Regions from separate parts of the Spiractinospora alimapuensis genome, predicted to be linked through region 1. Evidence: riboswitches for the same ligand, from Rfam matches in the RefSeq annotation. Region 1 holds a riboswitch; each other region holds the start of a gene.
The links. A riboswitch is a leader RNA that binds a small molecule or an ion and turns the genes downstream of it on or off. The one in region 1 is predicted to bind cobalamin.
Positions count from the first base shown of each region.

Region 1 (7,248 bases):
GATCGCCGACTGCTCGATCGCGAAGGTCAGGAGCTCCCCACGCGTGGCGAAGTAGTGCCGTAACGCGCCGGTGGACCAGCCGGCCTCCGCCGCCACGGTGCGGATCGACACCGCGGCGGGCCCCTGGTCCCCCACCACCCGCCACAGCGCGGCGGCGATGTCGTGCCTGCGCTGCTCATGGTCCACGATCTTCGGCATGTTCCCTTTATAGCACGACCGTGTTATTTTATTTAGCACAAGCGTGCTGAAAAGAGGTGTCCCATGACTCCCGGCCTGACACTCACCATCGGTGGGCTGGCGGTACTCGACATGCTGAGTCCCGCCACCATCGGCATCAGCCTGTACGTTCTCCTCAGCGGCAACCGGCGCCTCGCCGCGCCGATGTTCGTCTTCCTGGGCACGGTCGCGGGCTTCTACTTCACGGTGGGGGTCGCGCTGATGCTCGGCTTGGACATCGCGGTGCGATACCTCGGCGACGTCGTCAACAGTCCCGTCGGCCTGTGGGCCCAGCTCGCCCTCGGGGTCGGGATACTGGTCGCCGCCTTCGTCGTTCCCGGCCGACTGAGCAACGCGCCCCGGCGCCCCCGGAACCTTCGGCTGGGCGTGATGGCCGCGCTGGGGGTCACCACCGGCCTACTGGAGGTCGGTACGGCCCTGCCCTACCTGGGAGCCATCGGCATCATGACCTCGGCCGAGCTCTCCCCCGGCGTGTGGGTCCCGATACTGGCCGGCTACAACCTGCTGATGGTGCTCCCGCCGATCATTCTGTTCGCCGGCTACACCCTGTTCGGCGCCCGTATCCGCCCCCGCCTGGACCGCTGGCGCGACAAGATCGAGTCCTCCGGCCGAGAGGCCTTCGGCTGGATCCTCGGCATCGCCGGCTTCCTCCTCGCCCGCTACGCCGCCAACGAGCTCGGCCTGTTCACCTCACTCGACGGCCTGGGGATCAGCATCGGAATCTAGCGCCGGAGCACCTCCTCTTCTCCCCCGACCACCCCGTCACCCCCCATCAGGACTTCTCCATCGTCACCAGAATTTCCGCTGCTATAGCGGGGGAAGGTGCACACACCACTCTGCGGAACGCGAGCTTGAGTCGCGCCGTAGGGTCCCCACATGACCGGATTCGTCATCGTCGTCGTCCTCGGGTCCGCGCTGATCCACGCCGTGTGGAACGCCCTCCTGCACGCGATCACCGACCGGATGCTGGGGTTCGCCCTCGCGGGTCTGGGCGGCATCGTCACGGGCGCGCTCCTCATTCCCTTCGTCGGCCTGCCCAACCCCGCCGCGTGGCCCTACCTGATCACCTCGATCGTGTTGCACATCGCCTACATGAGCTTCCTGATGCTCTCGTTCCGGTTGGGCGACTTCGGACAGGTGTATCCCCTCGCCCGCGGGGTCGCTCCCTGGGCGGTCACGATCGCGGCCGCGATCCTCCTCAACGAATCCTTGGGCCTCGGCCAGCTCCTGGCCATCGGAATCATCTCCGCGGGTCTGCTGAGCCTCACGTTCTCTGGCGGTCTCCCCGGTAGGCACCAGCTGCCGGCGATCGGCGCCGCGTTGGTCACCGGCCTCCTGATCGCGACCTACACGATGGTCGACGGGGTGGGAATCCGGCTCGCCGACGGAGTCCTCGCCTACACCGCCTGGTTGATCTTCAGCCACTCGACCTGTTTCCTCACCATCGTGCTCCTCATCCGCAGGAGATCCCTCTTCACCCAGATGCGCACCGTCTGGTGGCGGGGAATGCTGGCCGGCGCGTTGTCGCTCACCGCCGCCGCGATGGTTCTGTGGGCCCAGTCCGTAACCGCGTTGGGGCCGATCGCCGCCCTTCGGGAAGCGAGCATCATCTTCGCCGCCCTGATCGGCACCGTGTGCTTCCACGAACCGTTCGGGCGGTTCCGGTTACTCGCCGCCGTCACCGTCACGGCCGGCATCGTCCTGCTCGCGGTATCGGGCTGATCCCACAAGGCGCGGACATTGCCCGCTGGTGAACGCCGGTCAACGCTGACCCGACGTTGGTGTTACCCCCGGTGGCCTACCGGCGACATCACAGGCGTAGGGTCTGCCGGGTGACTGGACTTGTCGTCGTCGCGGTACTGGCTTCCGCTGCCATTCACGCGTCCTGGAACGCCCTGCTGCATGCGATCACCGACCGGATGCTGGGGTTCGCTCTCGCGAGCCTTGGTGGCATCGTGGCCGGTGGGATCCTCATCCCCTTCGTCGGGCTCCCCCACGCCGACTCCCTGCCCTACCTGATCGCCTCGATCGTGCTGCATGTGGGCTACATGGCGTTCCTGATGCTGTCGTTCCGGCTGGGGGACTTCGGACAGGTGTATCCGATCGCCCGCGGGGTGGCCCCCTGGGCGGTAGCGCTCGCGGCGGCGTTCTTCCTCGGCGAGACGATGGGGCCCCTGCAGCTTCTGGCCATCGGGGTGGTCTCCGTCGGACTGCTCAGCCTCACCTTCGCGGGCGGACTCCCCACCAAAGCACAACTGCCCGCCATCGCCGCGGCCCTGGCCACCGGGCTGGTGATCGCGACCTACACCCTCGTCGACGGAGCGGGCGTCCGGTTGGCCGACGGATCGATGGCCTACGCGACCTGGCTGATCTTCGGCCACTCCGTCGGGTTCCTCGGCCTCGCGCTCCTGATCCGTCGCCGGAAACTCTTCCGCCAGATGCGCGGCGTGTGGTGGAAGGGAATGCTCGCCGGCGCCCTGTCCCTCGTCGCCTACGCGCTGGTGCTCTGGGCGCAGACCGTCTCCGCCCTCGGCGCGGTGGCCGCCCTGCGCGAGACGAGCATCATCTTCGGCGCCCTCATCGGCACGCTGTTCTTCCGCGAGTCCTTCGGCCGCTTCCGCGTCGTCGCCGCCGCCACCGTCACGGCCGGCATCATCCTGCTGACCGTGACGGGCTGACCACGCGCTAACCCCGCTGACCGCCATAGCGACGGAACTCGTCCGTCGCGAGCTGGATCTCGTCCAAAAGCGCGGGCAGCGGCACCACGTCGCCGAACCGGAACGGCCGTTGCTGCCGATACACCCCGGCCACCGGCTCGGTGTGCAGGATGATGTCCCCAGAGCGCGGATCGACCAGCAGGTAGACAGGAATCCGCCACTCGGCGTAGACCTCCGGCAACTCGCGGACGTCCTTGTTCGGGCAACTAACCGAGACGACCTCCGCCACCAGGTCGATCTCCGCCGCAGGAACCATCGGCCGGTCCTCATCGAGCGCCGCCTCAGTCGTGACGATGAGGTCGGGGATGACGTAGTCACCTTCGTGGATGTCGGGGGCAATGCCTGTGCCGCTCACTGAAGGTACTCGTTCCCCCGAAAGCCCGAGAAGTTGGTAACAGATACGGTCAGCGATTCTGTTGTGAATCGGCACTGGTGCAGGCGTCACGTGTATTTGTCCCCTGAGGATTTCAACTGCGGACCCTTCGGGAACCACAAGATCATCGGCGACTGACCTGAGGTCCGTCACCGTGGGACGCGAGTGTGTACGCACATCCATAAGCATAGGAGTTCCCTTCGACGGAGCACATACTCTGACAGGCCCCGATCCGCTCCGGCGGGAATTCCCGGATTCTGGGGATATCCGCCCCGGCCGGGCCGGCCGCTGGGGCCGGCCCGAAACGCCGGAGCTGAGGTCAGAACCTCCGCAGGAAGGTCTCGACGGAGGTGGCCAGGGCCACGGGGGTCTCGTCCATCGCGTAGTGGCCGGCGTTGCCCATGACCTCGATCTCCGCCTTCGGGTACCACTCCGCGAAGGTGCCGCGCATGACGGCCTCGCCGAGGGCCGGGTCGTGTTCACCGGCGATGGCCTTAACGGGGACCGTGCTTCCCACGACGCGTTCGTGGAAGTCGACGCGGGCCCAGGAGTGGAGGTAGGCGGCGAAGGCGGTGGGGTCGCTGTGCTCCAGGGAGTGGCGCACCATCGCGTCCAGCCACACGTCGGTGTGCCGGTTCCCGGTCGTGAGGTCGATGATGGCCCGCCGGTTCTCCGGCTTCTCCGCCGCGCCGGAGAACAGGGCCCACCCGTCGTCGTCGAAGGGGACCGGGCCCGCGGGCACCGGAGACACTCCCACCATCGCCCGGACGCGATCGGGCGCCGTGGCGTACACCTCCTGCATGAACTTGCCGCCCATCGAGTGTCCGAGCAGCGAGAACCGGGCGGTTCCTCGGCTGTCGGCCAGCTCGAGCACGTCCGCCGCGACCTCCGCCGGGCTGTACTCCCCGGCGACGCCCCGGCGCGATCCGTACCCCCGACAGTTCACGAACACGTAGGTGAACTCGTCCCCGTCCAGGTGCGGTTCCAGAGCGCCCCAGGCCTCGGCCGATCCGAACCAGCCGTGCAGCCCGAACACCACGTGCCCGCCGCCACCCACCTGCCGGTAGCTCTCACTCACCGCGCCTCCTGAGACGTAGGTAACAACAGGTCCGCATCGTCGCACAGACCGTCGGTCCAGAACAGGCCCCGGCCACGGCTCCCACGGCCTGAGGAGCGGTCACGCCGACCGGCCGAGGCCACATCCTGCCCGTATGTCATCATTGAAGGCGGCAAAACGACGGCGTGCCGAGGAAGCCGGTGTGACTCCGGCGCGGTCCCGCCACTGTGAGTTGGGGAGTCCTTCCCGACATGGCCACTGTCCCCTCGGGGGATGGGAAGGCCGGGAAGGGCAGCGACCCGCGAGCCAGGACACTCACCGCCGTCGTCCTCACGAGCCGGGGCGGATTTCCCCGAGAGAGGTCGGACTGACGCATGGCGTCGCACGGTGACATCCCGCGTCCGCCGACGCGAGCGTCACGCCGCACCACGATGGCGGCACTCTTTCGTTCCTCGGGAGCCCGTCGCGCAGATTCCACGGAGACACCCCGATGAAGCATGCCCGCCTTCCCCTGATCACTCTGTTCGGTCTCGCCGTGGTGGCGACCGGCTGTGGCGCGCCCACCGGGGACGACGCCGCAGAGGACACCACGTCCGCCGACTGCGTCGAGGACCACGACCCCGACACCGACTACTTCCCGGACAAGCTCTCCATCGACCACGCGGAGAACCTGTCCATCGAGTACGCCAACGACCACCAAGTCGTCACGATCGATGAGCCCTCTCCCGGCGCCGAGGCCGAGAGCTACGTGCTGCTGCGCTGTGGCGCGCCGGAGCCGGAGCTGGACGGCGAGCTCGCCGACGCCCCGGTGATCGAGGTACCGGTGCGGAGCGTCTTCAGCGCCTCGACCACGCACCTGTCGCTCTTCACCTACCTGGACCAGACCGACGTCGTCACGGGCGTCGCCGACGGTGGCGTGGTCAACGACGAGGAGATCCGCGAAGGTGTGGAGTCCGGCGACGTCGTCGACTACGCCGGCGGCGGTGCTCTCGACCAGGAACTGGTCATCGCCGAGGCCCCCGACCTGCTGATGACCGGGGGAGCCGAGGAAAGCGAGTACCAGACCCTGCGCGACGCCGACATCCCCGTCGTCGCCAACGCCGAGTGGCTGGAGAACTCCCCCCTGGGACGCGCGGAGTGGGTCAAGCTCGCCGCCGCGCTCACCGGCACGGAGGAGGAAGCCACCGAGCTCTTCGACCAGATCGCCACCGACTACGAGTCCGTCACCGACCAGGTGTCCGACGCCGACCCGGTGGACGTGGTGCCGGGCCAGATGTTCGACGGGGTGTGGAACGTCGTCGGCGGAGGCTCCTACGTCGGTCGGCTCCTGGCCGACGCGGGTGGCACCCACCCCTGGGACGACACCGAGGAGACCGGCAGCATCGAGATGGACCTGGAGGAGGTCCTGTCCGAGGTCCAGGACGCCGAGGTGTGGATCTCCAGCGAGCACTGGGACACCTACGACGACATGACCGCCGACGACGAACGCTACGCCGAGTTCACCGCGTTCGAGGAGCGGGCGGTCTGGACGAACAACAACAACGTCGGCCCCGGCGGAAACCGGTACTGGGACGAGGCCGTGCTGCGACCCGACCAGGTCCTCGCCGACCTCGCCACCATCCTGCACCCGGAGCTGATGGACGACCACGAGCTGGTCTACTACCGGACCCTGGACGACTGATGTCCACCGCCGCTCCCGTCCGGCGACCGCCCCGGGACGAGTCCGTCCCGGCTCCACGGGGCCGGGACGGGGGCGCGCTGCGCGTCACCGTGGTGGCGGGCCTGCTGTGCGTCACACTGCTCCTCGGGGTGACGCTCGCCCTCACCGTCGGCTCCACCCCACTCACGGTCGGGCAGGTCTCCTCCGCGCTGTTCGGGCTGGGCGGCGTCGACCACCAGGTGGTCACCATCGTGTGGGAGGTACGGGTACCCCGCGCCGTCACCGCCCTACTGGCGGGGGCCGCCCTCGGGGTCGCCGGCGCGCAGATGCAGACGCTGCTGCGCAACCCCCTGGCCGAGCCCTACATCCTGGGGGTCAGCGCGGGAGCCAGCCTGGGCGTGGCCGCCGTCGTCCTCGGCGCGGGGTCCGCCGGCGGCGCGTTCGTGTCGATCGGCGGAGCGTACGGCCGCGCCGGCCTCGTGGTGGCTTCCGCGCTGGGCGCGGGCGCGGTGTTGGCGCTCGTGCTCGTCCTCGCCCGCTGGACCAAATCCGTCGTCACGCTGCTGATCATCGGCGTGATGGTGGGCTCCGGGGTCACGTCGTTCGTGAGCCTGCTGATGTCGCTCAGTGATCCGGAACGGATGCAGCGCTTCGTCCTGTGGGGACTGGGAAACTTCTCCGCGACGACGTGGCCGGACCTGGCGTGGTTCGCGCCCATCGTCGCGGTCGGGATCCTGGCCGCGTTGACGCTGATGAAGCCGCTGAACGCCCTGCTGCTCGGCGAGACCTACGCCCAGACCATGGGTGTCCCGGTCCGTCTGGTGCGCTGGCTGGTGATCCTGTGCGCGTCCGTGCTCGCCGGCACCGTGACCGCCTTCTGCGGACCGGTGGCGTTCCTCGGCCTGGCCATCCCCCACCTGACCCGCATCGCCCTGGGCACGACCAACCACCGGGTTCTTCTTCCCGGCACCGCCCTGATGGGCGCGTGCGTGGCCGTCCTGTGCGGCACGGTCGCCGTGCTCCCCGGTGTGGGCGGTGTCCTTCCCCTCAACGTGGTCACCAGCCTGATCGGAGCCCCCATCGTCATCGGCGTACTCATCCGATCTCGGGCCGCGCAACAGGGGGTGGGCGTGTGACCGTCCCGGCCTTCTCCACAGGGGCTCGCCCCCACCCCGGGCGAGCTTCCCATGCCGTCACCGATCGC
Region 1 is NZ_CP072467.1:3,119,779-3,127,026, forward strand. It holds gene J4H86_RS14370 (TetR/AcrR family transcriptional regulator) at 1-198, opposite strand, end outside; gene J4H86_RS14375 (GAP family protein) at 262-963, shown strand; gene J4H86_RS14380 (DMT family transporter) at 1,114-1,959, shown strand; gene J4H86_RS14385 (DMT family transporter) at 2,070-2,915, shown strand; gene J4H86_RS14390 (Uma2 family endonuclease) at 2,923-3,516, opposite strand; gene J4H86_RS14395 (alpha/beta fold hydrolase) at 3,647-4,405, opposite strand; cobalamin riboswitch at 4,538-4,721, shown strand; gene J4H86_RS14400 (ABC transporter substrate-binding protein) at 4,875-6,065, shown strand; gene J4H86_RS14405 (FecCD family ABC transporter permease) at 6,065-7,180, shown strand.

Region 2 (7,248 bases), 2.6 Mb from region 1:
TCGCTGCGGTGCGTGGACTGCCGCTCGGAGACGGCCACAACGGGCCAGGGCAGGTTCCGCGTCAACGCCAACGGAAAACTGCTGGACGTGTGGCTGCTGGTCCGCTGCGTGTCCTGCGGCCGGACGCACAAACTCACCGTGCACGAGCGAGCACCGGTCAAATCCTTCGATCCGACCCAACTCGACGGCTACCACTCCAGTGACCCGGACCTGGTGGCGTCCACGCTCCTGGATCCGCGACTCGCCCGACGCCACCACTTCGCCCTGAACTGGGAGGGGTGCTGGCGTCTGGACACCCCGTCGGTGTGGGTCGACGAGCCATGGCCCGTTCAGGTGGTGGTCCACTTCGAGGATCCTGTGCCACTACGTCCCGAGCGGCTCGTCGCGCGGGGACTCGGGCTCAGCAGGAACGCGGTGCTACGCCGCGTCAAGTCCGAAATCCCGCTGCGCCGTCCGACGAGCTCCGGGTTCACCTTCACCGTGCTGCCCGGGGACTCACGGAGTACAACGAGCGAGATTCCCGGCTGAGGGATACGCCTCGAGGCGGGAACACCCCGGTGATCCGCGAACGATGGGGATCACCGGGGTGTGGGCGATCCCGCCACGAACGTGGTCGCTATCCTGACCGTATTTTGTGAAGCTGGGCGACTGCTTCGGGACACTCCTCGGTCTGGGCCGCCGCACGTGAGGATCCCGAACACCGCCACGACGGAGGGTGGATCCATGGGCGCACGTACCGCGATCGTCACGGGAGCGGCTCAGGGTATCGGCGCGGCGTCCGCGCTACGCCTGGCCCGGGAGGGCTGCGCGGTCGCGGTCGTCGACCTGGACGAGGCCCGCTGCGCGACAACGGTGGAGGCAATCCGTCAGGCCGGAGGCCGCGCCGTCGCCATCGGCGCGGACGTGGCCGAGGAGGACCAGGTCACCGCGGCCGTGGAACGCACGGCCCGCGAGCTCGGGCCACCGACGATCGTGGTCAACAACGCCGGTTTCTCCCGCGACGCAAACCTCGGGGCGATGACCACCCAGCAGTGGCGAGAAGTGATGGGCGTACACCTGGACGCGGCGTTCTTCACCTGCCGAGCCGCGCGCCCGCACATGGTCGCCGACGGTTGGGGACGGATCGTCAACATCTCCAGCATCTCCGCGCTGGGGCACCCAGGCCGAGTCAACTACTCCGCCGCGAAGGCCGGCATCCTGGGACTGACCCGCTCCCTCGCCGCGGAGCTCGCCCCCCTCGGAATCACGGCCAACGCCGTCGCCCCGGGCTTCGTGGTCACCGGGATGACCGAAGGAACCGCCCGCCGCCTCGGCCGCGACTTCGCCGAACACCAACGCATCGCCGTCGAATCCATCCCCGTCGGCCGAGTCGGCCAACCCGAAGACATCGCACACGTGGTGGCCTTCTTCGCCTCCCCCGACGCCGGATACGTCACCGGACAGGTCATCTACGCCTCAGGCGGAGCCGAGGGGTGAGGGCCTCCACAGCCCAACGCCTCCTCACAGCCGTTGATCTTGTCGTGAGCGATAACCTCAGCACCCTCCCTCTGCGACAACGACACGATCGATGACGGAGGAATCCGGGAGGGGAGACCGCGCTGGGGGTACCACCTGCCCGCCTCAGTGCGGAACGCTCGGTGGGTGGAACCAGAGGTGCAGTCTCCCGGTTGTGGGATGGGTGGTGACGTCCGCCTCCACTCCGTAGACCTCGGCGAGAAGCGCAGGGGTGAGTACCTCCTCGGGGGTGCCTGCGGCGACGACGCGGCCCTCATGCAGCACCACCAGGTGGTCGCAGAACGCTGCCGCGAGATTGAGGTCGTGCAGGGCCGCCAGGACGGTGAGGCCGGAGTGTTCGACCATCGCCAGGAGTTGCAGGGCGTGACCCACGTCGAGGTGGTTGGTGGGTTCGTCGAGGACCAGCAGGGAGGGTTCCTGGGTCAGGGCCCGGGCGAGGTGGACGCGTTGTTGTTCGCCACCGGAGAGGGTGTGCCAGCGGCGGTGGGCGAGGTCCGCGAGGTCGACCTGTTCGAGCTGGTGCGTCGCGATGGCGACGTCGGTGGGGGAGTCCCCGCGCAGTGCGGTCCGATAGGGCGTCCGGCCGAGAAGCACCACGTCGAGCACACTGAGGTCGACGTCGGTGTCGGATCGCTGCTCGAGGAACGCCAGCCGACGGGCGAGGGCTCGGCGCGGCAGCTCGTGGACGTTGTCGGGGCCGATGTGTACGACGCCCTCGTCCAGGTCGCCCAGGCGGGCGAGTCCACGCAGGAGCGTCGACTTTCCCGACCCGTTCGGGCCGAGCAGGCCGGTGAAGCTACCGACGGGGACCTCGACACCGACACCGTCGAGGATGTGCCGGCCGTCCACGGACCAGGAGACGTCGACGGCCGTGAGTGGTTCGCCGTGGGCGAGGTGTGTCATCAGCGATCGACCTTACGTTTCAGAATCCACAGGAAGACCGGCACGCCCAACATCGCCGTCATGATGCCCACGGGCATCTCTCGCGGCGCGAACGCCACACGCGCGACGACGTCGACCCAGATGAGGAACGTCGCACCGACCAAGGCCGACAGCGGCAGAACGCGCCGGTGGTCGGGGCCGACCAACGCGCGCACGCCGTGTGGGATGAGCAGGCCCACGAAGCCGATGGCTCCCGATCCGGCGACCAGGACACCGGTCACGAGCGCGCACACCACCAGCAGCACCCACCGGACGCGGTGGACACCGATCCCGAGGCTGGTGGCGGTGTCCTCGCCGAACGCGAAGGCGTTGAGCGGCCGGGCGACGACACCGCAGACGAGCAGCCCGACCAGCACGGCCGCAGCCATGGTGTACACGCTGGGCAGCCGCGCCGCCGCCAGCGAACCCGACAGCCAGAACTGCGCCTCCTGGGTGGCGTGCGGGTCGGCGACCCACACGATCAGGAAGGAGGTCAGGGCGGAGGAGAAGGCACCGACCGCGACCCCGGCGAGGATCATGCGCGTCGGGGTGAGCCGGCCCGCGCGTTGACCGAGGGCGAGAACGAGCACGAACGCAATCAAGGCGCCGACGAACGCGCCGCCGGCCACGCCGAGTCCGCCGACACTGAGGCCGGCGACGATCACCGCGACCGCCCCGAGAGACGCACCCGAAGAGATGCCGAGGAGGTAGGGGTCGGCCATCGGGTTGCGGGTGAGGGTCTGCATGACGGCACCGACGACCGCGAGCCCGGCACCGACCAACGCCGCCGCGAGCACGCGCGGCAGCCGCATCTCCCACACGAGGTTGGCGCGCAGGTCGGTGATGCCGTCGACGCCGTAGAGCCCCAGGGCGTCGCTTCGCACCCAGGAGAGGCCGAGCCGGTCGGTCAGGACGGTCCACACCTCACGGACGGACAGGTCGCTCTGCCCAATGGCGACCGAGACGACGACCGACCCCCCCCAGCAAGACGAGGGCGACGGGAAGCACGATGCCCAGCGATCGGCCTCTCCCCGCCAGCGCGTCATGGCCATGAGTGGGTTTGGTACCGCGCTGGGCGGATCGCGCGGTCGACAGGCTCACTGGCCGGTCTCGTCAGTGAGGCGCGCGCTGATCGTCTCGATGGCGGTAGCGTTCCGCAGCCCCGGGGTGGTCTGGGAGAACGGAAGGACGATGACCGCGTCCTCCTGAAACGCGCGCAACTCCCGCAGCGTCGGGTCGTCCTCGACGAACTCGAGCATGTCGTCGGCGTCGCCCCCACCGAAGTCGGCCACGACGACCAGGTCGGGGTCCCGCTCGACGACCTGCTCCCAGTTCGTACCGGCCCAGTGCCCGGGAAGGTCGTCGAAGGCGTTGTTGACGCCCAGTTCACGGAGGATCATGCCGGGAGCTCCGCAGCATCCGCCGGCGGTCGGGCCGTCGTCGGTGCCCATGTCCCACCAGAAGACGTCCAGGTCCCCAACATCGTCCGGGAGGTTGGCGCGTACCTCGGCGAGGATGTCCTCCTGTTCGGCCACGACCTCCTCCGCGCGGTCCTCGGCACCGAGCAGGGCGCCCACCTCGCGCAGCTCGGTCCAGATCTCGTCGAACTCCAGCGGCCGCTCGTCGTCACGGTCGGGGCAGCGGCCGGGAGCGAGGTAGGACTGCACACCGAGGTCACGCAGTTCCTCCCGCGTGGCGACGCCACCGTCCTCCCGGAACGCGCTCGGGTACACCGCGTAGACGAAATCCGGCTCGGTGTCGAGGATCGTCTCGGGGCTTGGATAGTCCTCTCCGCCGGGATGGATGATGTTGAGCTCCTCGGCCGTCTCCCGGAGCTCCTCGTCCATCCGGTCAAGATCGCCGACCGCGCCAACGACGCGGTCCTCGGCACCCAGCTCGATCAGGTTCTCGATCGCGCCGGTGTTCATGGCGAAGACCCGCTCGGGCGGATCGTCGAACCCCACCTCGAGGCCGCAGTTGTCGACCGTGGTGCCAACTCCGGAAGCACCGTCGTCGTTCTCGGCGGCCTGATCGGAACCGTCGCCGCATCCCGAGAGCAGGACCGCCAGGGCCACCACCGTCGCGGGCACCCGCCAGGGACGCCGAGAACGGGGGCCTCGCACAACGGGAGGTTGGACAGAAATACGCGCACACACGGCCAGGGACCGCCTTTCCACGCCTCGTGGATGGACCGGACATGCCGTGGCCGGTCTCCTGGCTGACGGGTCAAGCGGTCACGCGGCGTCTTCCCGGACCACACCGTGGTCCAGTGACCCCCTCGCGGGGAGCACGTGCCCTTCCCGATCACAGTGGCGAGGGCCGCACCGGTTCTTCACCGGTTTCCCGAACACCACGGCGCGGACGAGCCTACCGAGGGGGCGTGCCCACCCCGTCGGCCGGGGTGCGCCCGGTCGACGCGGCGCCGTGGATAGCATCGCCGGATGACGGACGTGCGTGCGTTCCGGCGTGCCTGCCACACGGCGGCCCGCCGCACAGGGGGCAGGGTGGACGAGTTCCGTCTGTCCCTCGGTGTGACGCCCAACTTCCACCAGGGTGTCATTGCCTACCGGGAGTCCACGGTCGCCGTCGTCTGTCGGCGCGACTCGCCCACGCTGGCGGTCGCGGAGCCGCGACCGATTGATCTCGCCGGCGGCGTCAGGGAGTCGGGCCCGCTGGCGTTCCTCGAAACTCCCACGCTGGCCACCGTCCTGGCGGAAATGCCCGGTTTCCGGGTGTTGCTGCCGTCCGAACTCAAAGGCCCCTTCGACGCCACGGCCTGGCCCGATATCGACCCACAGGACGTCACGTACTGGCGGCCCCGCGATCTCGGCGAGGCCCTGTTCAACTACTGGGACTGACGCTCGCCGCTCGGCGGCGCACCCCGCCCTGGCTGGGGCGGCCACGTCGAGTGACCGCCCCAGCCGATCACCCGTCCCCTCAGAGCTGTGTCAGCCGTTCCATCGGGAACGGCGGCTGGGCGAGTGGGCGGGTGGCGGTGCGCATCAACATGAGTGGGTTGTCGTCGCCGGCGCTCCGGTTGGCCACGAGCGCGTCGCAACCGGCGCAGCGGTGGATGATGACCCACTCCCCGTCGCCACGTACCGCGATGGCGATGGGTTCCATGCCCGCGCCGCAGTCGGCCGCGCGGTCGCCCGAGGTGTGGGCGTCCACGTGCTTGCTGTACAGGCAGTTCGGGCAGTGGTTGCGGTGCCGAGTGCCTGACGCCCGGGTGGGGACGTCGAGTCGGCAGTGCACGCAACGGAAGCTCTCCGGCTCCCGGTGTCGGCGCGTGCGGATGGTGTCGCGTCGCTTGGACACTGTGAGGTGACTCCTCATGACTGGATCGGCGGGTACACACGAACGCGCCGCGTCACGAGGGGGAACACCGGTTCCGGGTCAGGCGGTCGGTGTCCTCCACACGTTGACGACAGCGCTCCGCACCCGGATGACCCCCGTGCACCTCGATCTACACATGCGACAACACACTCTTTCCACTCAGCGAATCGGAATCACGACGAACACGCCGAGCTTGGCTCCGCGCCACCCCCATCTCACCCTCCACGGACGATTCGGGCAATCGATTTTCTTCCTGGTCGCGTATGGGGAGCGAGAAGCCCGTCACACTGACACCTCACCATCTTCATCAATTAAGTTGAGTGCCCTATACTCAACTCCATGAGAAACGCAGCCACATCAGGAGTTCTCAGGGAACACGTCGACACGGCCACACCACCCCCCGAGGTCACACGGGTCGACTACGGCCGGGAGGGCCACGATCTCGTCGTCACGGTTTCGATGACCCCACGTCCGCACCGGGGCGAGGTCGCGGTGGTCCGCGACGGCGACGCCCTACTCGTGGTGTCCACGGCCGACGGTGCGCTGGTGACCACGGTTCCCGTGGACCACGCCGTGCGCTGGGACCGCCTTCGCGTCGACGCGACCACCGAGGGGCTGCGCATGCGCGCCCCCTTCGCCGGACCACGTCCACTGCGGGTCACACCCCGCACCCGACCACGGGGACTCTGGCACCGGACGCGTGCCCGCGTGCGCCGGATCCTCGCGCGTCGCTAGACCACGGCCGCTAGTCGGCGTCCCGGCGGGAACGGTAGGCGCGCATCTTGTGGCGCGCCCCGCAGATGTCCATACTGCACCAGGTGCTGTTGTTCGCGGGGGAGCGGTCGTAGTAGACCCACCGGCACTCTCGTGCCCGACACACCTTGAGTCGCCCACGCCGCCCGGACATCTCGGCCGAGGCCAGCGCCGCGAGAACGTCGGCCGCCACCGCCAACACCGGATCCGGCGTCGCCACAGGCACCGTCATGCCGTCCGCGTCCCACCGCGGAACACCGAGCAACTCCTCCGCGAGTACGTTCAGTCGGGCGCGCGCCGCGGGGTCACCGTCGAGGTGCCCACGAACGGTCTCCCGCACGTCGACCAGCCGCGCCACTCCTCCTGCGTCGATCTGGGTCGCGGCCTCCGAACGGCCATGTTCGCTCAGCCACGCGCGCGCCGACTCTTGGTCGGCGAAGGCATCCCAACCGTGCAGGAACGCCGCCGAGTCACAGAAGGACTCGATCAGGAGCAGTTCCGCCGGAGCTGGTGGTCGCTGGTAGGACATGAAGCACAGTTTACCGCCATCGGGTTTATGACGGTAACTTCCTGTGTTACCATCTAAGTGCAATAGTCAGTAACGGAGGTGTGGTTGTGGAATCGCCCTGGACCCTCGGTCAGACGTTCGACTCGTCCAACGGACAGATCGCCTGGGACCGGCTCGGCTCGGGCCCGCCTGTCGTCCTGCTGCACGGCACGCCC
Region 2 is NZ_CP072467.1:515,137-522,384, reverse strand. It holds gene J4H86_RS02345 (DUF1062 domain-containing protein) at 1-528, shown strand, start outside; gene fabG (3-oxoacyl-ACP reductase FabG) at 724-1,476, shown strand; gene J4H86_RS02335 (ABC transporter ATP-binding protein) at 1,621-2,418, opposite strand; gene J4H86_RS02330 (FecCD family ABC transporter permease) at 2,418-3,488, opposite strand; gene J4H86_RS02325 (ABC transporter substrate-binding protein) at 3,534-4,559, opposite strand; cobalamin riboswitch at 4,624-4,806, opposite strand; gene J4H86_RS02320 (hypothetical protein) at 4,878-5,294, shown strand; gene J4H86_RS02315 (RNHCP domain-containing protein) at 5,374-5,754, opposite strand; gene J4H86_RS02310 (hypothetical protein) at 6,112-6,507, shown strand; gene J4H86_RS02305 (CGNR zinc finger domain-containing protein) at 6,518-7,054, opposite strand; gene J4H86_RS02300 (alpha/beta fold hydrolase) at 7,141-7,248, shown strand, end outside.
Region 2: another riboswitch for cobalamin. It lies ahead of J4H86_RS02325 (ABC transporter substrate-binding protein); the one in region 1 lies ahead of J4H86_RS14400 (ABC transporter substrate-binding protein).

Region 3 (7,248 bases), 2.2 Mb from region 1:
GGCGTCCTCCCAGGAACCTCGACCCGGTGCTCGTGGGGGAACAGCGTGTACCGGGGCTGTTCGCGCATGGGGCGCGGGGGGCCGACGTGTCGGTGATCGAGGGGGTCATGGGCCTGTTCGACGGCGCGTCGCAGCCGCGTGAGTTCGACGGTCCCGGGGATTTCGCTTCGACGGCGCACGTCGCGACCCTGTTGTCGGCACCGGTCCTGCTGGTCGTGGACGCGGCGCGGACGAGTCGGTCCATCGCCGCGCTGGTTCACGGGTTCCGCGGTTTCGACCCGCGCGTTCGGCTCGGTGGGGTGGTCCTCAACCAGGTCGGTTCGGAGCGGCACGAGGAGTTGCTGCGGTCGGCGCTGGAGGACGTGGGGCTACCGGTCCTCGGGGCGATCCGCCGCCGCGCGGAACTCGCCACACCGTCCCGGCACCTTGGGCTGATCCCGGCGGCGGAGCGTGAGACACCGGCACGTCAGGCGGTGGCGGACCTGGCGGGGGTGGTGGCCGAGTCCTGCGACCTGGAGGCCATCGTGGACCTCGCTCGCTCCGCGCCGCCGGTCGATGACGACGCCTGGGATCCCGTGAGCGAGCTGGAGCGGGTTCGCCCCGGGGCCCCCGCGGACGACGCGCCCGTGCGGGTCGCGGTCGCCGGCGGGGCGGCGTTCACCTTCGGCTACACCGAACAGGTGGAGTTGCTTCGGGCGGGCGGCGCCGAGGTCGTCTCCGTGGACCCACTCCGCGACGAGGCCCTCCCCGAGGAGATCGATGGGCTCGTGATCGGTGGCGGGTTCCCCGAGATGCACGCTGAGGCGTTGTCGGCCAACGAGCCCATGCGGCGCTCCGTCGCGGACGCGGTGGGCAACGGTCTGCCCACGTCAGCGGAGTGCGCGGGGCTGCTGTACCTGTGCCGCTCGCTGGACGACGTGCCCATGTGTGGCGTGCTCGACGCGACCGCGACGATGACGTCCGGGCTGACGCTGGGCTACCGGGCGGCGGTCGCGGTGGGGGACTCTCCCGTCGCCGTCACCGGGACTCGGGTCCATGGTCACGAGTTCCATCGGACGACGGTCACGCCCGCTCACGGTGTTCGCGCGGCGTGGCAGTGGGACACACACGGCCCGGAGGGGTTCACCACGCGTTCGCTGCACGCTTCCTACCTTCATGTGCATTGGGCAGGGGAGCCGAGTCTCGCGGCGCGGTTCCTCGCCGCCTCTCGCCGCACCCGCTGACCCGATTCGGTCGCTCGGGGTTGCGGGGTGCGCCGAGAGAGGTCACTCTGAAAGTTGTACCGAACCCGCGGGTGCGGGTTCGTCCAGGGGCCGCCCCCTGGGTGTGGTCTCTAATGCTTGGTCGGCGCAGAAACCGCAGGATATTCAGTGGGCGGCCTGTTCATGGGGGCTCCTCTTCAGCTCTCGTCGATCATCTGTGTTCACCCTTTCCTCCTTGTAGCGTTTCGCCCGGTTACTCGGGTATCGGCCGGACCGAAATGGGTCGCTGGTGACGCGGAGCGAATTCCGCGCGCGCTCGGGGCAACTTGGTGACACCCACCCGATGTGTACTGACATTTCATGTCGCTCCAACTCGTGACTCGACGCGGATCAACCATCCGCATTTCGACCTGCCCGGATGCCGCCCAACGAGACGTGACGGAACCTCGTGAAAGCTTTAAATCTGTTAGGCTCGACTGCGTTGGGCACAATGATGTCTCCATCCAAGATGTCACCTAACATTCTGTCTGCACTATAGCCGAACACTCCCAATGTGACGCTCAGCGTTTTCTCAGACAACGAGCCGAGAGCGCTGGGAAACGTCGATGAGAATCGAGGGTTGAAATGTCAGACCAGGGCCCGGTGGTCCAGCGCGCTCTTCTCGTCGGCGAGCTGACGCGCCTGCGCAAGGACAACGCGTTCACCCAGGCACAGGTCGCGCAACGCCTGGAGTGGTCGCAGGCGAAACTCATGCGGATCGAGGGCGGAAAGCAGTCCGTTCGCCGCAGTGACCTGCTGGCTCTGCTCCGCGAGTACGGGGTCGACGAGGACGAGACGGAACGTCTCCTCCTTCTCTCCCGCGAGTCCAACCGCACCGGATGGTGGGACCGCTACCGCGGCAACGTGAGCGACGCGTTCATCCGCGTCATGGGCTTCGAGACGGGGGCGAAGACCATCGGCAACATGGAGAACCAGGTCATCCCCGGTCTGTTGCAGACGCGGGACTACGCCGAGGTGATCAGCGGCGACGCCATCCGCGGCACCGCCGAACGCTCCGCCCACGTCGAACTACGGATGGAACGCCAGACCCGGGTTCTCGAACGCGACCCCAGGCCCCTCCTCACCTTTCTCGTGGACGAGGCGGCCATCTGGCGTCACATCGGCGTCACCCGGGACTCGGAGATCATGCCGGAACAGCTCCAACACCTGATCAACCTGACCGAAAGCGGCCAGGTGGACCTTCGGGTAATTCCCTTCACTCGTGGGTCGCATGAGGGAATGTTTGAACCGTTCTTCCTGCTGGGTTTCGAAGGCCCCCTCCCGGATCTGCTCTACCGGGAGAAGACGGCATCGGGCCCGACACCCGAGTTCGGTGACGTGACCGAGGAGTACAAGGAACGCTTCGCGCTGTTGTACGAGAAGGCACTGTCCCCCGAGGAAACGATCCGGCTCCTGCGGGGAGCGATCAGCCAGATGCGCGGCAATGGGAACTAAGCCGCCACAGGAGGACCAATTGGGGCACCCAAAACCTGTCTCGCGTGGGCCGCGCGAATAGGCGACTCACGACCAGGGTAGGGAGAAGGAGAAATGTCCCCACCCTCCCCTGGTTGGCATTGATGCCCACGTCACGACCGCGCGCTCACGCGTGTGCCGGGAGCGCGCCTCTTGTCCTGTCCACCGACGAACTCCACTGGCACAAGAGCACCCTGAGCAATCCAGAGAACTGCCTCGAGGCCGCGTTCACGGGTCGCGCCGCCCTGGTCCGCGACTCCGTGCATCCCACCGGCACGACACTGAGTCTCCCCCTCCGGGAATGGGTCGCCTTCCTCGCCGAGGTCACCCGCGCGGAAGGCGCCTAACTCGCCCCCAGCTCGACCATCACCACTCGATACCGCGCTGCCCCTTCTGCCCGTTGTCCATCGGGTGCTTGACCTTGCCCATCTCGGTCACGAGATCGGCCGCGGCGCACAGCTCGGACGCCGCGTCGCGTCCCGTGACGATGACGTGCTGTGTGCCCGGCCGCTCGGCGAGCGTCCGGACGACGTCGTCGACATCCACCCAGCCCCACTTCATGGGGTAGGTGAACTCGTCCAGTACGTAGAGGCGGTAGCGCTCCGCCGCCAGGTCGCGCTTGATCTGTGCCCAGCCCTCGGCCGCGTCGGCCGCGTGGTTCTCCTCCGACCCCGGGCGTTGGATCCACGACCACCCCTCACCCATCTTGTGCCAGGTGACGCTGCCGCCCTCACCGGAGTCACCCAGCACCCGCAGCGCGCGCTCCTCACCGATCCGCCACTTGGCCGACTTCACGAACTGGAACACCCCCACGGGCCACCCTTGCGACCAGGCGCGCATCGCGGTGCCGAACGCCGCGGTGGACTTTCCCTTCCCTGGGCCGGTGTGCACCATGAGCAACGGACGGTTGCGGCGCTGCCTGGTGGTCAGGCCGTCCTGCGGCACGTACTCGGGCTGTCCCTTGGGCATCGAGGCTCCTTCTCCTGGGTTCGTCGTCGAACTGAGGGCATGACAAAAGTGGGGCCCTACGGGGGAACCCCTTGCTCTGATTCAACGCGGCGGTGCCCACGGTTGGCGAATGCCGGACCGGGGGCTGTGGACGGCGTGGGCGGTCGCGGCACGGTGCCGCGCACGCCCCACGCCGCGCCCGGACTGTGGGGCGTCCCAGTCTCGTGGGCCGTTCCGGGGCGAGAACACCCGCATCTCACACCGTCGCGGCCGTGCGGTGGCCGTGGACCAGGCCGGTGAGGGAGTCGGCTCCCATCTGGTCCAGCCGCACGGTCGTCGCTCCGAGTTCGGTGCCGAGGGCCCCGGCGAGGCCCAGTCGCACGGGTCCGCTCTCGCAGTCGACGACCACGCTGTCCACGCCGCGAGCCGCCAGGGTCGCGGCGACGCGGGATGACCCGTGTCGCGGCCCGGCGGTCGCCCGGCCGTCGGTCACGACGATGAGGAGGGGCCGTCGGTTGGGGTCACGGCGTCGTTCGGTGTCCAGGACGCGGAGCGATTCGGCGAGTCCGGCGGCGAGCGGCGTCCGGCCCCCCGTCCGCAGCTCCCGCAAGCGCCGTGCGCCCACCTCCACCGAGGATGTCGGCGGCAGCGCGACCTCGGCGCCGGTGGCTCGGAACGTCACCAGGCCGACCTTGTCCCGCCGCTGGTAGGCGTCGAGCAGCAGGCTGAGGACCGCGCCCTTCACCGCACGCATTCGGGCGCGGGCGGCCATGGATCCGCTGGCGTCCACGCAGAACAGGACCAGGTTCCCTTCCTTTCCCTCCCGGATCGCGGCGCGCAGATCGTCTCGGGCGAGGACGATTCGCTGCCCGGCCGAACGGCCCCGGGCGCGCTGGTGTGGTGCGGCGGCCCGCAGAGTCGCGGTCAGGTGGGGGCGCCCCAGTCTCCCCTCGGGCCGACGGGCGCCCACCACACGTCCCTGCGCGGTCCGGGCGCGGGATCGACGTCCCGGTGCTCCCTCCCCGAGCCCCGCCACCCGCAACAACCGTGGGCGGTAGGTCTCGCCGGGAGCGCTCAGGTCCTGTGCGGCGTCTCCGGATCCGCGTGGCTGTTCGTCGTCGGACCCGGTCTCCGTGTCGTCCGTGGGCTCCGGAGGGCCGGGGCGCGGTGACGACTCCTTAGGTTCCTCACGTGGGTCGGGCTCTGTTCCCGGCCCGGTGGGCGGGTCGCTGGCGGAGTCCTCAGACTCCTCCGGTTCTTTTGGGTCGACATCACCCGCTTGGTCCAACGCGTTGGAGAGCCGGTCCTCGTCCAGGCCCGGCGCGTCGAAGGGGTCCCGTCGGCGCCGGTGTGGAAGGGCGAGCCGGGCCGCGTCGCGGATGTCCTCGGTCGTCACCTCGTCGTGGTCCCGCCAGGCGGCGAGCGCCATGGCGGCCCGCGCGGTGACGAGGTCGGCGCGGAGCCCGTCCACGTCGAACGCGGCGCACACCGAGGTCACCTGGCGCAGGGCGTCGTCGGTGAGCGCGATGTCGGCGAGACGCTCCTGCGCGTCGCGGATGCGTTTGGCGAGTTCGGCGTCGGTGGCGGCGTAGTGGGCGGCGAAGCCCTCCGGGTCGGCGTCGTAGGCGATGCGGCGTCGGACGACCTCGGCGCGCTCGTCGGGTTCTCGGGTGGCCGACACCTCGACCGTGAGCCCGAACCGGTCCAGGAGTTGCGGTCTGAGCTCTCCTTCCTCCGGGTTCATCGTTCCGACCAGGAGGAATCGTGCCGCGTGCCGCACCGACACCCCCTCGCGCTCCACGTGGGAGGTCCCCATCGCGGCGGCGTCGAGGAGCAGGTCCACGAGGTGGTCGTGCAGGAGGTTGACCTCGTCCACGTACAGCACGCCACGGTGCGCCTGGGCGAGGAGCCCAGGTTCGAAGGCGGTGACCCCGTCGGTGAGCGCGCGTTCAAGATCGAGTGCGCCGGCGAGCCGGTCCTCACTGGCTCCCACGGGGAGCTCCACCAGGCGGGCGGGACGGCTCAGGGCCGCGGCGTCGGCCTCGGCGTGTGGCCCGTCGGGGCACTGGGGGTCGGGCTGGCTCGGGTCACAGGAGAAGCGGCAGTCGGCGATGACGGCGAGGTCCGGCAGCAGTGCGGCCACGGCCCGGACGATCGTCGACTTCGCGGTGCCCTTCTCTCCCCGGACGAGAACACCGCCAACCCCGGGGGACACGGCGTTGATGAGGAGTGCGAGTTTGAGGTCGTCCATGCCGACGACAGCGCTGAACGGATATCGGGCGGAAGCGCGCACGGTGAGATGGTTCCTTCCTCGGGAGTCCACGCCCATCGGAATAGTGCACGGCGCCGAGCAGTGTCCTGGCTCTCGGATCGTCGTTTCCTCGCGGCCTTCCCACCGCGCACCCGCGCGACAGTGGCACACCCAAGCGAGTCACTCCCCGAACACAGTGGCGGGACCGCCCCGGACTCCCACCGGGTTCCTGCCGCCAGCGCCGGGCTCCAGCATCGCACACACGCCTCGGCGGCCGCGGGGTGGGTCGTCCCCCCGGTCCCCTCACCCACCCACTCCCCTATCCCCCACCAGGTTTCTCCCACCCCATCAGGTTTTCGCCACCCCCAACAGGTGGGGGTGCGCGTCGACCCGCCAGAGCGAGGGTCGACCCACCCACCGGACGGAGGCGGGCCGCGGGGCGAGGGAAGTCACCAGAGTGCACCAAGGCGATGGAGGGATTCCAGCGAGGCCTGCCATAGTGTCCGCGGCGGCACTGGGATTGGGTAGGAGTGCACTCGTACGATCCCTGACCCGCAGCGAGGTTCTCTTGGATATCACCGACCGGACAGCACGGGAACTCGTCGCGATGCTGCGGTCCCGTGAGGTGTCCGCCCGTGAGGTGGTTCAGGCCCACCTCGAGCGCATCGAGGCGGTCAACCCCGCTGTCAACGCCGTCGTCACGAACGACGGGGAACGCGCCTTGGAGCGCGCGGCGGAGGCGGATGACCGGCTCGCCGCGGGTGAGCCGGTAGGCCCCCTGCACGGTGTTCCGGTGGCGCACAAGGACACCCACGACACGGCGGGCGTGCGCACCACCTACGGCTCCCCCATCTACTCCGAGCACGTACCGGACCAGGACTCACTCGTGGTGGAGCGGATGCGGGAGGCGGGCGCGATCTCGCTGGGGAAGACGAACACCCCGGAGTTCGCGGCCGGATCCCACACCTTCAACCCGGTGTTCGGAACCACGGTCAACCCGTATGACACCTCCAAGTCGGCCGGCGGGAGCAGCGGCGGCGCCGCGGCCGGCTTGGCCACCGGAATGTTCGCGCTCGCCGACGGCTCGGACATGGGAGGGTCCCTGCGCAACCCGGCGGCGTTCAACAACGTTGTCGGCCTGCGCAGCACGCCCGGCCGGGTCCCCGTGTGGCCGAACGGCCTGGGCTGGGCCACCCTCTCTGTGCAGGGCCCGATGGGCCGCACCGTCGACGACACAGCGCTGTTGCTGTCGGTGATCGCCGGGCCCGACTCCCGCAGTCCGATCGCGGTCACCGAGGACCCCGCCCCGTTCGCCGCACTCGGGCCAACCGACCT
Region 3 is NZ_CP072467.1:5,300,724-5,307,971, reverse strand. It holds gene J4H86_RS24725 (cobyrinate a,c-diamide synthase) at 1-1,223, shown strand, start outside; gene J4H86_RS24720 (helix-turn-helix domain-containing protein) at 1,827-2,696, shown strand; gene J4H86_RS24715 (DUF397 domain-containing protein) at 2,819-3,061, shown strand; gene cobO (cob(I)yrinic acid a,c-diamide adenosyltransferase) at 3,081-3,683, opposite strand; gene J4H86_RS24705 (putative cobaltochelatase) at 3,919-5,913, opposite strand; cobalamin riboswitch at 5,994-6,168, opposite strand; gene J4H86_RS24700 (amidase) at 6,482-7,248, shown strand, end outside.
Region 3: another riboswitch for cobalamin. It lies ahead of J4H86_RS24705 (putative cobaltochelatase); the one in region 1 lies ahead of J4H86_RS14400 (ABC transporter substrate-binding protein).

Region 4 (7,248 bases), 730 kb from region 1:
CAGCGGCATCGAGTCCTGCCCGTGTTGTTGCACCGAGGCGGAGGTGGCGGCCCTGTTGATGCCCAGGGGCGTAGGGGATCTCTCCGCGGACGTGCTGCGGCCCTACGTAGTGCACGTGTTGGCGACTGTGGGTGGGGTGACGGACTTTCAGTACTTCCTGCCGCGGATCCTGGAGATCGCCTGTCGGGAGAGCTTCCAGTGGCCCGACCTGGAGGTCGTCACCGGGCGGCTCTGGGACGCCGAGTGGTTGACGGCGTGGCCCGCCCACAGGAGGGACGCGGTGCGTACCGTGCTGTGGGCGGTGTGGCGGCGAATCCTCTCCTCACCGCCGACGGGTCCGACGCCGGACCTGGCTCCGGACGTCGACGTGGACACCGCGCTCACCGCCATCTCCCGCGCCGAGGACGACCTCACCCCCTACCTGGATCACTGGACCGAGGAGATCGCGGGAGGCCGGTCCCGGTTCGCCACGGCGTGCCTGCGCGAGTTTCTCCTCCACCACCTGCGTCCGTCCGAGGAGGGGTGGTTGCCGACGAACGCGTTCTGGACCTCGGGCTTCGGCGGGTTGCACGCCTGGCTCGGTGGCGACGACCTCCGTGCGGCCGTCGCCACCGCCTTCGACGCAACCGAGGACCCCATCCTGCTGGAGGATCTCGCCGTCATCGACGGGCTGCTCCGTAGCTGATCAGTCCCAGCTCAACGACGCGCCGGACTGGTACTCGGTGACGCGGGTTTCGAAGAAGTTCTTCTCCTTCTTCAGGTCGATGGTCTCCGACATCCAGGGGAACGGGTTGTCGACCTCGGCGAAAACCGGTGACAGCCCCAGTTGGGCGCATCGGCGGTTGGTGATGAAGCGCATGTAGCGTTCGCACTGCTCGGCGTTGATGCCGAGGATGCCGCGGGGGAGGGTGTCGCGTCCGTAGGCGACCTCCAGCTCGCACGCCTCGACGAGCATGCCGGACACCTCCCGCTGGAACTCCGGGGTCCACAGGTGCGGGTTCTCCCGCTTGATCTGGTTGACGCAGTCGATGCCGAAGTTCAGGTGGATGGACTCGTCGCGGAGGATGTACTGGTACTGCTCGGCGATGCCGATCATCTTGTTCCTGCGTCCCAGTGCGAGGATCTGGGCGAACCCGGTGTAGAACCACATCCCTTCGAAGATCACGTAGAAGGCGATGAGGTCCCGGAGGAACGCCTGGTCGCGGGCGTCGCTGCCGGTGGTGAAGTCCGGGTCCTCCAGATGTTGGGTGTGGCGCAGGGCCCAGGAGTCCTTGTCGGCGATGGCGGGGATCTCGCGGTAGGCGTTGAACAGTTCGCCCTCGTCCAGGCCGAGGCTCTCGCAGATGTACTGGAAGGTGTGGGTGTGCACGGCCTCCTCGAACGCCTGCCGGAGTAGGTACTGGCGGCACTCGGGGTTGGTGATGTGGCGGTAGATGGCGAGCACGATGTTGTTGGCGACGAGGGACTCCGCGGTCGCGAAGAACCCGAGGTTGCGCTTGAGCATGAGCCGTTCGTCGTCGGTGAGCCCGTCGGGGGACTTCCACAGCGCGATGTCGGCGTGCATGGAGACCTCGGTCGGCATCCAGTGGTTGGCGCACCCCGCCAGGTACTTCTCCCACGCCCAGCCGTACTTCATCGGCAGAAGCTGGTTCACGTCGGCGCGGGCGTTGATCATCGCCTTGTCGTCCACGTCAACGCGGCCGGCCTGGCGGTCGATAGCGCCCAGGCCGGAGGTGTCGACGGGGCGGGTCTCTGCGGTCATGGGAGGTCCTTCTTCGTGGGTTCGGTGGGTGGGAACGGACGCGGGGCCTACTGGCACGCCTCACACCCCTCGTCGTCCACCGAGCAGATGGCCGGGCCCTCCGGGGGAGCGGTTCCGGCGACGGTGGCGGGGACGGCGTTCAGCCTGCCGTCGGTTCCACGCAGCGTGCTCTTCTCCACCGAGGTCGCGCTGCTGGAGCGCAGGTAGTAGGTCGTCTTGAGTCCGCTGCGCCACGCCGACCGGTAGAGCTCGTCCAGCTTTCGGCCACTGGGCTCGGCCAGGTAGAGGTTCAGCGACTGCGCCTGGTCGATCCACTTCTGTCGACGCGCCGCGGCTGCGACCAGCCAGCGCGGTTCGATCTCGAACGCCGTCGCGTACCGTTCCTTGAGCTCGGCCGGGATCCGGTCGATCGGGCCCAGCACCCCGTCGAAGTACTTCAGGTCGGCGACCATCGCCGCGTCCCACAGGCCGGCCCGCCGTAGATCCCGCACCAGGTACGGGTTGACCACGGTGAAGTCACCGGACATGTTCGACTTCACGTACAGGTTGCGGTACAGCGGTTCGATGGACTGGGTGACCCCGCAGACGTTCGCGATCGTCGCGGTGGGCGCGATGGCCATCACGTTGGAGTTGCGCATCCCCTCGCGCCGCACCCGCTCGCGCAACCCGTCCCAGTCCAGGGTGGCGGAGTGGTCGAATTCGGCGTCCCCCCGGGCGTCGGCGAGCAGCCGCAGCGAGTCGATCGGCAGCACCCCCTGGCTCCACAGGGACCCGTCGAAGGACTCGTAGCGGCCCCGCTCACGCGCGAGGTCGCTGGAGGCCGCGATGGCGTGGAAGCTGATCTCCTCCATGCTGCGGTCGGCGAACTCCACGGCGTCCACGGAGGCCTGGGGGATTCCCTGCCGCACGAGCGCGTCGGCGAAGCCCATCAGCCCGAGTCCCACCGGCCGATGCCGGAGGTTGGACCGGAGTGCCTCGGGGATCGTGTAGAAGTTGATGTCGATCACGTTGTCCAACATCCGCACCGCCGTGCGCACCGTGCGCCGCAGCCGGTCGGTGTCCAGCCCTTCGGGGGTGACGTGCCGCGCGAGGTTGACGGAGCCAAGGTTGCACACCGCGACCTCGTCGCCGCTCGTGTTGAGGGTGATCTCCGTGCACAGGTTGGAGGAGTGCACCACGCCCGCGTGCTGCTGCGGTGACCGCAGGTTGCACGGGTCCTTGAAGGTGATCCACGGGTGCCCGGTCTCGAACAGCATGGTGAGGATGCGACGCCACAGCTCCACGGCGCGGACCCGGCGGGACACCGTCAGCTCGCCCCGTTCGGCCGCCCGCTCGTAGTGCCGGTACCGCTCGGTGAACTCCGGCCCGTACAGGTCGTGCAGGTCGGGAACCTCGTCGGGGGAGAAAAGCCACCAGTCGGCGTCGGCCTCGACCCGGCGCATGAACTCGTCCGGCACCCAGGCGGCGGTGTTCATGTCGTGGGTCCGACGCCGGTCGTCGCCGGTGTTCTTGCGCAGGTCGAGGAACTCCTCGATGTCGATGTGCCACGTCTCCAGGTACGCGCAGGCGGCGCCCTTGCGTTTCCCACCCTGGTTGACCGCGACGGCCGTGTCGTTGGCGATCTTCAGGAACGGGACGAGCCCCTGGGAGGTGCCGTTGGTGCCCTTGATGTGGGCGCCCATACCCCGCACCGGGGTCCAGTCGTTGCCGAGCCCCCCGCTGTACTTCGCGAGCAGCGCGTTGTTGCGGTACGCCCGGAAGATCGAGTCCAGGTCGTCGTCGACCGTGGTCAGGAAGCACGACGACAACTGGGGCCGAGTGGTCCCCGCGTTGAACAGCGTGGGGGTGGAGCACATGAAGTCGAACGAGGAGAGCAGTTCGTAGAACTCGACCGCACGCTCCTCACGCCGGTCCTCGTTCAGCGCCAGCCCCATCGCGACCCGCATGAAGAACGCCTGTGGCAGCTCGAGGCGGGTGCCGCGCGTGTGCAGGAAGTAGCGGTCGTAGAGGGTCTGCAGCCCCAGGTAGTCGAAGTCCAGATCTCGCTCGGGGTGCAGCGCCTCGCCCAGCAGGTCGAGGTCGAACCCGGCGAGCTCGGGGGCGAGCATCTCCAGCTCGACGCCGCGGTGGACGTAGTCGGCGAAGTAGGACGGGTACAGGTCGCGGATCTGTTCCTGGTCGGTCTCTCGGGGCTCGCCGGCCAGGTGGGACAGGGCCTCGCGGCGCAGTTGGTCGAGGAGAAGGCGGGCGCTGACCCGCGAGTAGTCCGGGTCGCGTTCCACGAGCGCGCGAGCGGCGAGGGTCAGCGCCTCGTCGAGCTCGGTGGTACTCATGCCGTCGTAGAGGTTGCGTCGGGCCTCGGTCAGGACGACGGCCGGATCGATGTTGTCCAGTCCCGAACACGCCTGCTCGGTGATGGTGCGTACCCGCGCCCAGTCCAGCGGGTGGGTGGTGCCGTCGGTGTGGGTCACGGTCAGGTCAGGTTCCTGGGCCGCGCCGGGGGCGGTCGTAGTGCCGGCGGCGGCGCGGCGGGCCTCGGAGCGCTGTTCCCGGTAGAGCACGTAGTCCCGCGCGACCTGATGGTTGCCGCCCCGCATCAGGGCGAGTTCGACCTGGTCCTGGATCTGCTCGATGTGCAGGATCGTGCCCGGTCCGGAGTACCGCGACAGTGCGGCCTGGACCTCCTGGGTCAGTGCGGACACCAGGTCGTGCAGTCGCGACGACGCGGCCGCGCCGTCTCCCTCCACGGCGAGGAACGCCTTGGTGAGCGCGACCGAGATCTTGTCGGCGTCGAAACCCGACACCGATCCGTCCCGGCGCAGGACGCGAACCGGCGTCTCCTCGGGCCGGACCTGACTCGGTGTCTGGGTGGATGACTCAACCACGGGACTCTCCCCCTCGTTCGAGAACCTCATCTGGAACGTCCGGGGGGACGTTGGAGGCACGCGAGGGGTCCGCGACACCGTACTCGGGCGGCACCGTCGACCACGTCCGCGTCGGCCCTCCCACGAGGCCCCGGACACCGTGCAAGCGATGCACGCACCGATGGCAGGTCTTCGGACTCGTGGGCACACGACCGAACTCGGGTCGTTCCTACTGGCCGTCGCTTCCCAGGCGTTCACGCGCCCAGTGCTCATGACGGCGGTTGTTCCCACTCACCGCTGCGGGGCAGTCCCGGACTCACACCGGGTTCCCTCTTGCCCCGCCGCCCCCAGGGACGGCGGACCATTGGCAGGGCTGATACTACATGTTGTGTTGGATTCTCCGAACAACCCAAAATGGGCGTGCCTCGGTCAACCCTGGGCAAGCGCCCGCCCGGAAACCGCGCCAACCAACGTCGGTGACGAGGCGTAGAGGTCGATCACCCGGGAGCTGATCCTGCTCTCCGCCTCCTGTTCACGGCATCGGCCGGCCGACGGCCAGGTCGCGAACGCCGAGGGTGAGCACGACGCGTTCCTCGGTGGAGGTACCCGTCGGCGCCGGATTTGTGAGCGCCATGGATCGCACGGCCGGTGTCCTCGGTGGTGGGCGCAGTAGGGAGCTTCGTTCCCGACGAGTCCGTGGATCGCGGGGGCGACGTCGCCCTTCCGCCCACACGGTCCATGGGGACGAGGTCGGGTTCGGAGTCGGCGGTGCCGGCGAGGCCTCGACGGCCGTTGCCCGCGACCTGGTGCGCCCGGTCACGCCTACGCTGTTGGTCACGCTGGGCGGATCCGGATCCCCGATCGGTGCCGGGTCGAACGGACGCGGGCAGCCGTGGCGAATAGCGGGACGAGAGGCAGGAACGTCGCCTGGTCGCGGCCGGCGGGTTCGCCTCCGCGCCCCCACCGCTGCACGGTTGGGCGTCGACGAGCGTCGTGCCAGCCACTCGTCGCGCTCGGGTGTGGCGGACGTCGAACCGTGCGAGGACACCGACGGGTTGCGGACCCCCGTCCCCCGTTCTTTGGGCGAGGGGGCGAACCTCGTGCGTCGGTGGGGCCGGCGGGATTCGAACCCGCACTGTACAGGACCTAAACCTGCCGCCTCTGCCGTTGGGCTACGGCCCCGACACGGGCCCAATCCTAGACCAACTACACGCCCAGCTCGCGCTTGATTCGGTCGACGTGGCCGGTGGCGCGGACGTTGTAGAACGCCTTGGCGATCGTCAGGTCGGCGTTGATGACGAAGGTGGACCGGATCACGCCCCGCACCACCTTGCCGTAGTTCTTCTTCTCCCCGTAGGCGCCGTAGGCGGTGAGCGCCTCGCGGTCCGGGTCGCTGAGGAGGGTGAAGTTCAGCTTCTCGGCGTCGCGGAACGCGCGCAGCTTCTCCACGGTGTCGGGAGAGACGCCCAGGACGCGCAGGTCGGAGTCGGCGAAGGCGCTCAGGTTATCCCGGAAGTCGCAGGCCTCCTTGGTGCAGCCCGGCGTCATGGCGGCGGGGTAGAAGTACAGCACCACCGATCCCGCACCCCGGACGACCTCGCTCAGTGTGACGGGGTTACCGTCGGCGTCGTTGAGGGTGAAGTCGGGGGCGTGGTCGCCCGGCTCGAGTCGCTTGGTGGTTTCGGTCACGATTCCTCCCTTGGTGCTCCCGTGCGGGACTGGGATCATCATCCCAGTGAGGGACGTGTGCGCCGAACAGGGCCGGCCAGCGGGGCTCGGCCTGCGTGGAAGGGGTCGAAGGGGCATGATCGATCCCCTAGGCTGTGAAGCGTCGTGCGAGAGGTGTGGCGCACCTCGACCGATCTCGGAGAGTCCAAGGTAATGGCAGGCTTCACCCTGCGGGACGTACAGGATCGTGCCACCAAGGAGCGCGACTCCTGGTGGACCGTCGGACTTGTCGACCCGTTGGCGCGGCGGTTGGTGCTGGTCGTGGCGAACCGCACGTCGATCACGCCGAACCAGCTCACAGTGCTCTCCCTCCTGTTGGGGCTGGGAGCCGCCGCGTGCTACGCGTGGGGGACGTGGCCGTTCCTCCTCGCCGGTGCCGGGCTGTACGCGTTGTGCTTCCTGGTGGACAGCATGGACGGCAAGCTCGCCCGGCTGACCGACACCGAGTCGTTGTTCGGTTCCTGGATGGACTACGCCTTCGACCGGTTCCGGGTCCTCGTCTGCGCGGTCGCCCTCATGGGCGGGCAGTACGTGATCACCGGGAACGTGGTCTTCGCGTGGCTGGCCATGGCCGTCGTCTTCTGCGACATGCTGCGCTACCTCGACGAGATGCAGGTCTACCGCGTCCGCCGCGAGATGCGCTCCTACATCGCCGGGGCGTTGGAACGCGCCCGCGCCACCCTGTCCATGCTGGAGCCCGACGACGACCTCGCCACCGCCCAGGGCGACGCCCGGCGGGTGCAGGAGCCGCTGAGCGACTCCGGGGAGCGCGCGGTCCTGCGGCACGGCATCGCCGTCCTGGAACGCATGCTGCGTACGCACACCGAGCACGAGACGCGCCTCGCCCGCGACGTCGGCAAGAATCCCGACGTGCGCCTGCCCAAGGTCGACCTC
Region 4 is NZ_CP072467.1:2,393,066-2,400,313, reverse strand. It holds gene J4H86_RS10915 (hypothetical protein) at 1-685, shown strand, start outside; gene J4H86_RS10910 (ribonucleotide-diphosphate reductase subunit beta) at 686-1,762, opposite strand; gene J4H86_RS10905 (ribonucleoside-diphosphate reductase subunit alpha) at 1,810-4,647, opposite strand; cobalamin riboswitch at 4,793-5,007, opposite strand; tRNA gene J4H86_RS10900 (tRNA-Leu) at 5,736-5,808, opposite strand; gene bcp (thioredoxin-dependent thiol peroxidase) at 5,833-6,354, opposite strand; gene J4H86_RS10890 (CDP-alcohol phosphatidyltransferase family protein) at 6,508-7,248, shown strand, end outside.
Region 4: another riboswitch for cobalamin. It lies ahead of J4H86_RS10905 (ribonucleoside-diphosphate reductase subunit alpha); the one in region 1 lies ahead of J4H86_RS14400 (ABC transporter substrate-binding protein).